2 regions of the Vibrio sp. JCM 18905 genome follow, and region 1 is predicted to be linked to the other one. Evidence: riboswitches for the same ligand, from Rfam matches in the RefSeq annotation. Region 1 holds a riboswitch; the other holds the start of a gene.

Evidence for each region. Region 1 has a riboswitch for cyclic di-GMP ahead of gbpA (N-acetylglucosamine-binding protein GbpA). Riboswitches for the same ligand answer to the same signal wherever they lie in the genome.
Region 2: it holds a riboswitch for cyclic di-GMP, as region 1 does, so the genes downstream of both, ACZ5ZC_RS13140 (TfoX/Sxy family DNA transformation protein) here and gbpA (N-acetylglucosamine-binding protein GbpA) in region 1, are expected to answer to the same signal.

The regions. Positions count from the first base shown of each region.
Region 1 is NZ_AP043878.1:941,880-946,307, reverse strand. It holds gene ACZ5ZC_RS04100 (FAD-binding domain-containing protein) at 1-1,249, shown strand, start outside; gene ACZ5ZC_RS04095 (fasciclin domain-containing protein) at 1,330-1,830, shown strand; cyclic di-GMP riboswitch class I at 2,102-2,202, shown strand; gene gbpA (N-acetylglucosamine-binding protein GbpA) at 2,308-3,771, shown strand; gene ACZ5ZC_RS04085 (patatin-like phospholipase family protein) at 3,825-4,428, opposite strand, start outside.
Region 2 is NZ_AP043879.1:1,059,007-1,063,434, forward strand. It holds gene ACZ5ZC_RS13125 (alpha/beta fold hydrolase) at 1-14, shown strand, start outside; gene ACZ5ZC_RS13130 (hypothetical protein) at 52-372, opposite strand; gene ACZ5ZC_RS13135 (TVP38/TMEM64 family protein) at 393-1,079, opposite strand; gene ACZ5ZC_RS13140 (TfoX/Sxy family DNA transformation protein) at 1,195-1,785, opposite strand; cyclic di-GMP riboswitch class I at 1,902-1,991, opposite strand; gene purR (HTH-type transcriptional repressor PurR) at 2,277-3,281, opposite strand; gene torD (molecular chaperone TorD) at 3,747-4,394, opposite strand.

The DNA of each region.
Region 1 (4,428 bases):
CGATGCCTTAGCATGTTTTCAATCAATTCAAATTCAATATCAAATCAACGCTGTGTTTTCTCATCAGGAAATAGGGCTCAACTGCACCTTTGAGCGCGATAAGCAAATTGCCGACTGGCTGCATGAGCAGAACATCACGTGGTTTGAGTTCGAGCACGGTGCTGTTATTAGAGGAGCAAAAGGCCGGCAGGGTTGGGACAAACATTGGGATTTGGTCATGAGAGCCTCCATAAGCCCTCTTGAGCTGCAGACCAACTTGTTGCATTCATTGGATGCAGAATCTCTCGGCTGCGCGTTTTCGCCACCTTCATCCTGGCTATCAAAATGCAAAGGAATGCAAACGGGAGGAAGCCAACTCGCTTGGAAAACACTGGAAGATTTTTTCAATCGACGAGGTCGCGATTATTATCGAAGCATCTCTAATCCTACAGCCTCACGTACAGCCTGTACTCGCCTTTCTCCATACCTCGCTTGGGGTAATATATCCTTGCGTGAAGTTTATCAGTACCTATTGAAATACTGGCAAGTTGCTGGGTTTCGTCGCAGCTTAATTGCGTTGTCTTCACGGCTGCATTGGCACTGTCACTTCATGCAGAAATTCGAGTCGGAATACGACATGGAGTTTTACTGTGTTAACCGGGCTTACGAACCGTTGATTAAACAAAGTAGCACTTTCGATGAAGAAAAGTTAGCAGCATGGAAATCCGGGCATACAGGCATACCTTTGATCGATGCCTGTATGCGCTGTTTGCATCAGACTGGCTATATAAACTTTCGCATGCGTGCCATGCTGGTTAGTTTTCTCACTCATCACATGAACATGGATTGGCGAACTGGCGTGACGCATTTAGCGCAACTATTCCTCGACTTTGAGCCTGGTATTCATTACCCACAATTCCAAATGCAAGCCGGGGTAACTGGGACCAATACAATCCGGATTTACAACCCGGTTAAGCAAGCCCAAGAACATGACCCTGATGGCGCGTTCATCTATAAATGGGTGCCTGAATTGCAAATGGTCCCCACCCCACTATTGTTCGAGCCCTGGACAATGACACAGATGGAAACCGTCATGTACCACTTGAAACCGGATAGCCGTTACCTAGCGCCTATTGTCGACCTAAATAGCGCAGCTAAAGACGCAAGGGAGCGTCTATGGACATGGCGCAAACGGGCCGATGTAAAACAAGAAGGCAAACGGATTTTAACGCGACACGTGAGACCATCGAAAGAAAGCAGGGCTCGTTGATCATCTCTTCATTTAGATACGTACAAACGGAGACATTCTCTAGGGAAACCGTTGTACCCTCAACTCGTAAGGAACACATTATGTTTAAACGTATCTTGGTTATCACGGCTACATTGATGGCGACTTTATCTTTTATGCTTCCCGTCAAGGCTCATGAGCATGGCATGATGAAGGCTGATATTGTCGACGTTGCCACTGAAAACGGCTCTTTCAATACACTTGTCGCTGCAGTGAAAGCGGCTGATCTAGTCGATACACTCAAAGGAGAAGGACCATTTACTGTTTTTGCACCAACGGATGACGCTTTTGCAAAACTGCCTGACGGTACAGTCGATATGCTCTTAATGCCGGAAAACAAAGACAAGTTAGTATCCATTTTGACTTATCACGTCGTCCCAGGGAAAGTAATGGCTGCCGATGTTGTTAAGCTGGACAAAGCGACTACGGTTCAGGGGCAAGACGTGATGATTAAAACCATGGGTGATAAAGTCATGGTCAACGATGCAAATGTAATGGCAACCGATGTGAAAGCTAAAAACGGCGTCATTCATGTTATTGATACCGTCATTATGCCTAATTAAATGATTCAGAGGGCGGTATATTCCGCCCTTTAAACGGTGCTTCTTCTATCCTTAATACTGCCCCTTCCCACATTCAACCCAACAACTAGCAACCCATTCACTCTAACTATAAAAAAGACAAAAACAACATTAAAACCAATACCTTAGAAGCAAAATAGCACAATATCAATGAGGCTGGCGTACCGTTACCTTTCAATTTGAGAACATGATTCCATGTCAGTGTCGTTTACTTTTCCACATGTAAATTCTTGAGCTAAATTTTGGCTGCTCAATCACATTTCGGCAAACCACTCGAAAGGGTGGGACGCAAAGCTTCCGGTCTGTCAGCATTCCATCATCAAAAGTAATGCTCATGATAGCGGGGTTGCCATGTTGCAACACTACATTATCCAAAGTATGGATTCATACAGCGTTGCTTCATGCTCAGCATGCGCCGAGGTGTGACATTAATTTGTCAGCCATAACAGAGGACATGTGATGAAATCCTTCCCAACCAAATCCGTACTTGCATTAGCACTTGCAAGCATTAGCTCAAGTGCTGCGGCTCACGGCTACGTATCAGAAACCAATGATGGTGTCGCTGCAAGTCGCGCGGCACTATGTAAGTATCCAACACCTGATACTAAAGAAAAAAATAATAACTGCGGTGCCATTCAATACGAGCCACAAAGTGTTGAAGGTCCTGATGGTTTTCCACAAACAGGGCCTCGCGATGGAAAAATATCAAGTGCCGAAACCGCTCTAGCTGCCGCTCTTGATGAACAAACTGCCGACCGCTGGGTTAAACGTCCTATTCAATCAGGTACACAGACTTTTGAATGGACATTTACCGCTAACCATGTGACGCGTGACTGGAAATATTACATCACCAAACCTGATTGGAACCCAAATGCCTCACTATCACGCGACTCGTTTGATCTGACTCCTTTCTGTGTAGTCGACGGCAATATGGTTCAACCTCCAAAACAGGTGAGCCATCAATGTAATGTGCCTACGCGAGAGGGGTATCACGTCATTCTGGCGGTATGGGATATTGGCGACACAGCGGCTTCATTTTATAACGTGATCGATGTGAAATTTGATGGTGACAGTCCAGTCATTCCAGATTGGACGCAAGGCGGTCAAATTATTCCGACGATGGATTTAAATGTTGGAGATTCGGTTTATACACGCGTATTTGATCAGGCGGGTGAAAACATAGCTTATCGAACCGAGCTAGAAATTACCGATGCAGTCATGGGCAAAGCGAAAAATTGGTCTTACGCTCTAGCAACGAAGATCAACCAAGAGCAAACTAAACTGCAAGCTGGACAGTATGCCGAGGATAAATTCACTCCTGTTTATGGTACTAACCCGGTGTACCTGCAAGCTAATAGCGGCCTTGAGCGTGTAGAAATCGGCTACAAGATAGAAACTCCCGCTCCAGAGTATTCACTCACAGTAGATGGCTTAGCAGACGAATATATTATTGAGTCAACACCGACAACGTTGGATCTGACACTCACTGCTGAAGGCGATTTAAACGCAGAACTCACCGTGTACAATCACCACCGTGAGCCACTTGCAAGCTGGGCAGATGAAATGAAAGACGGTTCGGTAGAGGCTGTATCGCTCGCTTTAACCAAATCAGAGCCTGGTCACCATATGCTCGTGACTCGTATTAAAGACAAAGATGGCAACTTGGTGGATCAGCAAACGCTCGACTTTCACTTAAAAGAAGAGTCAGTAACGCCACCACCATCTGGCGAGTACGATTTTGTCTTTCCTGAAGGGCTATCTAGCTACACGGCGGGCACAAAAGTGCTTGCAAGCGACGGTGCCATTTACCAATGTAAACCTTTCCCATACTCTGGTTACTGTGTACAGTGGAAAGAAAGCGCAAACCAATACGAACCAGGAACTGGTTCACACTGGGAAATGGCTTGGGATAAAGTCAACTAAATCGCCCTTTGAACGTTAAATAAAAAGAGCCTCGCTATGAGGCTCTTTCATTATCAAACGCAAAAATGGCAGTTTTCCCGATCTAAACCGTGAACACCTGACAAATTAGCCAAATGAGCCCGCCCTTCAATCAGCCCCATTTCATAACCTTCCAATAGAACGTTTTGTCGCATTGATAAGCGCTGAACAGGAAAATTATCTGGTGGTGCAATCACTCTGACATGCGTTCCCGGTGGAGGGTTACGAATAAATTCCAACGATTGATTGTAGTTATCTGCACGTCTTAACATCGCGTCCGCCATTTTAGGATGTTCGGCAAATAACTTCTTCATCAGCCATGTGGTTTTTACTGGCTTCTTGGCATAATTTAGCGGGTGAGAAAGCACAACGGTTATGTCTCGAGCCCCGCGACGATAAGCCTCACGCACCGGGATGGAATCTGCCACCCCGCCATCGGTATAGCAGCCTCCAGAAAAGCAAGGGGTATGCTTGTATGCAATGGGTAACGCTGTTGTCGCTTCAATCGCATGGTGAAAATTATCACGCGTCACGCGATAATAATCTGCCTGTCCTGTATCTACATTCGTCGTCGCTGCCAGAAAAGGAATGCCATTAAACAGTTTATTTTCATCGACGGGATACAAACGATTAGACTCT
Region 2 (4,428 bases), on a different replicon from region 1:
CGGTTTCTGCTTAGCGCTGAATAAATCGATTGAGTAGGAGTAGGGGAGTTATTAAGGCTCCCCTATTTGATGTCCACATTGCCAACAAGCACCAAACTGCCCCTCGTTTACCTCATGGCACTTCGGGCACTGCCAATCTTGATACTCATTTCCATCGGATTGTTTGCGGTAGGCTTGTACTATTCCTTCTGCTTTTACTTGTTGTTTGGCGTCAAAAAGCCAGACATAAGGATCGGTATCATCACTAAACGGCAGCTCTCCTTTTAAACCGAAAATACCTTCTCCGCGGACTTCACAGTAGACTTGCTCGGTTTTCAATAATTCGCACACGATATGCGCTTCTGCTGGGTTTTTAGCAATGAATATTTTCATTAAACACGTCCACTTACTAATTATGAGTTTTGCTGACTCGGTGTTGGCCTTACTTTATTCATAACCCATTTAGTGATGATTGGAAACAGCCCCAGTAACGCAAAAGAGGCCAATACCGCAGGTGAAATAATGCCTGACAGGCTTTCAATTGTTGCTAACTGAGTACCGGCGTTTAAGTAAACTGCAGTGCCTGGCAACATACCTACTTGGCTAGTAAGGTAAAATCGACCTACAGACATTGGCGTTAAGCCCATCAACAAGTTGATAAGAAAGAAAGGGAATACCGGAATGAGACGCAAGGAAAATAGATAAAATGCACCGTCCTTTTCGACACCTTGGTTAATTGCGATTAACTTATTGCCAAACTTGTTTTGTACCCAGTCACGCAGCAAATATCGGCTGCTTAAAAATGCTAGCGTTGCACCCATAGTACTGGCGAAAGAAACCAGTAATAAGCTCGTCCAAAAACCAAATAGAGCCGCACCAAGTAATGTAACCACTGCAGCCCCAGGAATAGAAAAAGCGGTAATTGCAATGTAGGCAAAAAAGTAAATAGCTGCCGAAAAAACAAAGTTCTGATCGATGTATGTGGTCAGCGCTTCTTGTTGGGCTTTTGCATTTTCCAACGTTAAATACTGACTAAAGTTAACGCCTAAAAAGATAATGATCGCGACCAGGATTAGGCCTAATATCAGTTTCTTATTCATATTTATGATTCCAATTTGGGATATATGTAATAAGACAGAAGGAAAGTCGAAAAAATTTCACAAAAAAACCGCAGATTAGACTGCGGTTTTACAAGATAGTTTTTAAGGCCGACTTTTATTGGAGGCCATTCATCAACTCATCTCGGCGAGCTTGAGGTACAACGCTCCAATGAGTACCGTTAATAGCACCTTCTAGTGCCCATAACAGTTCAATGTTGACGGTTGCAGAGTGCGTATCTCTTATCGCTTTATAAGCGTTAAGTGCACCTTCCTCTTCCAGTTTTTCTACTGACTCAATGCCTGCTTTTTTTAGCATGCGTTCAGTAGCCAGTCGTAAGTTAGGCAAATCTTTTAAGCGATTAGGCTTTGTAGTTGCTTGCTGTTCTTTTTCAAGCTTTGCCTTTTTCAACGATTGGTTAGCTACTTCGATTAAGCGTTCGCTAGACTCCCATAAATCGTTGGAAATTGCGTAGTACTTAGTAACGACTGGGAAGCCACGTTTCTTATAAACGTAAGGCTTTAGCCCTTGTTTCTCGAAGTCAGATGAAGTTTGTTGGTCTGCTCTTATATGAAGCTGATTATTTACAACTAGTGCAAACATTGTTTCATCAGCGAATAGTCCGAAGCCACCAAACATTGAGCGCGACTTGATATTACCAAGTGCCTCAAATAGCTTCATAGAGTCTTTGAGTATCGGTTTATCCATGTTTTGTTATCTCGGTGTAATTAATATTACGCCACCAAAAGTCAGGTCCGAGAGAGTAGCAAACATGCGCAAAAGCAATGTCATTACAGGGTAAAGTCATCGCTTGCACACTTGCCATCGGTAACCCCGCTACCTTCCATATAGTATTATGGTTCAGGCCGGAGGCTTTGCGTCCCACCCTTTCGAATGGTTTGCCCTGTGCGTGACAGAATGAGCATACTTCGTATATTGAATTAACATCACGTTTTACCCGTAAAAGTGTGATTCTGGTTCAATAAAAAGTGTCGACAAGCGCATATTTGTGCATATTTGAGAATAAGGCGGGATGATCTCGAGGTTGTGAGGGTGTGTGATTTACCTACATATAAAACAGAGACTTAGAGATTCGAGATTTTTTGTCTAACAAACCTAAGTCAGGGAAAAGTTATTTAGAGATGAAAAATAAGCGCCCTTTTAGAGCGCTTATTTGACATCGTTATATTTGGCGAATTTTAGTTCATTTTCTTCACGGTGTTTCGAATTACAAGCTCAGGTTGCATTTCGAAAATTCGCTTTTCGTGTTCTTTATCTTTGATTCGCTCAAGTAGGATCTCGAACGCATTTTTACCCACACGACGTTTAGGTTGGTGGATAGTGGTTAACGGTGGAGAGAAGTATTCCGCAAGCTCGATGTTGTCGTAGCCGATCACTGAAATATCATCAGGAACTTTGATACCGTTTTGTTGTAGTCGGCTCATTAGGCCCAGAGCCATTGTGTCGTTAAAACAGAATACCGCTGTCGGACGTTTGTCCATTGCTGTAATTTTATCTGCGACTAATACGGCCGTATCACATTCAAAGTTACCTTCAAGGATCCAGTCTTCATTTACAGCTAGGTTTGCTTCGCTCATCGCGCGACGGAAACCTGCAATGCGTTCTTGGCAAGCAAGTTTTTCAAAATGACCGCTTAGACAAGCAATATCAGTATGGCCATTGTCGATCAGATGTTTGGTTGCGATGTAGCCACCTTCTTCTGAGTTATCCATGATCTTGTCCGCTTGTGAGCTTTCTGGACCCCAATCCATGACCACTTTAGGAATGTCGGCATGACGGTCAAGCATCTCTTTAAGCTCTTCGGTTAAGTCAGAACACATCACTAGGATGCCATCAACACGTTTTTCAGCCAGCATACGGATGTAATCGCGTTGTTTTTCGTAAATCCCACCCGTATTACACAGAATCAGAGTGTAGCCTTGGCGGTAACAGTAGCTCTCAACCCCGTCAATCACTTCTGAGAAGAATAGGTTGGTTGACTGCGTTACTAACATGCCAATCGTACGAGTTGAGTTGCACTTTAGGCTGCGTGCAACCGCACTTGGCGCGTAATTCAACTCGTCCACGGCTTTCATTACTTTTTCTTGCGTTGCTTCTGCAACGAAACGCGTTTTATTGATAACGTGCGAAACTGTCGTAGTGGAAACGCCGGCTAAGCGAGCAACGTCTTTTATAGTGGCCATAAATGGTGTCCTGTATCGAGCTACTGAAATATGTCGTGTTGGATGTACCTGATGCTCTAATGGTTTACACCCAGCAATCTAAGGTTGGCGCTAAGTGTTTCGGCAGCGGTTGGTCCAAGCACGACAAAAGGGTACGTAGCAGCATCGGTCGATGAATTTTATCTTTTTTCTATCTGATGAGAAATTGCCATCAACCTGTTAAAAAACACAAAAACCGCTATATTTCAGCGGTTTACATATAAATCATATTTAATCGTTTGCGCTCACATTTTAGCCCTATGTGGACTGACTAGCAATGTTTTCAGCAAGAGATTTGTGTATTTGAAGTCACATTTTGACTGCTAAATAACCAAGCGTCTTTGAGCTAAGTTAAGGCAAACGAATAATATACCCAACTTACTTACATTCAGTTATTTCAGGTATACAGGAAGCCCGATAGGCGGGCTCCTTAAAAATAGGCGGCAATTATTCCCCAAGAAGGTAAGCGCTGTCTAGTTTACAAAATGCAACTAATAGTTTCGCGACGCTCGAGTAGAACCCAAATTCGTCGAATTGTTTACATTTGTCTGCAAACTGAGGTAGCCAAGACATCAACTGTTGCTGGATAAAGTCGTTTTGTTTAACGAAGGCTTCTTCCATGTGTTTTTCTTGCTCAAGTTCGTTTGAGCGGATAATCATGTTGCCGAGAAAGTCGAGTTCAACGGCTAAGTGGTCAGCAGGCTCTTTTAGATTTTCATCTACTTGAACGCCAAATTCTGCCATCAACTTTTCCATTTCCTCGGCTGGCTTGTCATTCAGCAAACCTGATTCACCGATGTACATCGATGCGTAAGGAAGAGCGCCGTATTTTTCTGTCTTCAAAAACAGTTCACAAAAGTCAGCAGCAAGCTCCAATTGAGCGTCTTCACGATCTTGCAATCGGTTTAGCGCATCAACGAGGCTATCAACGGCTGGTTTCAGTGACTCATTTTCACCTAAACCTGCTAGAAAACTGCGAATTTCAACACTGTGGTAGGCTTCCAGCTCTTTCTCTGTTAGCTCTTTTGCGAACAAGCTCGAAAACCACCAGTAAATTTCAGCGCGTTTTTCATTAAAAGCTTTCACTTCTTGCATCTTGGGCTCCTGAATGATGCTTCAAGTTGTGCAT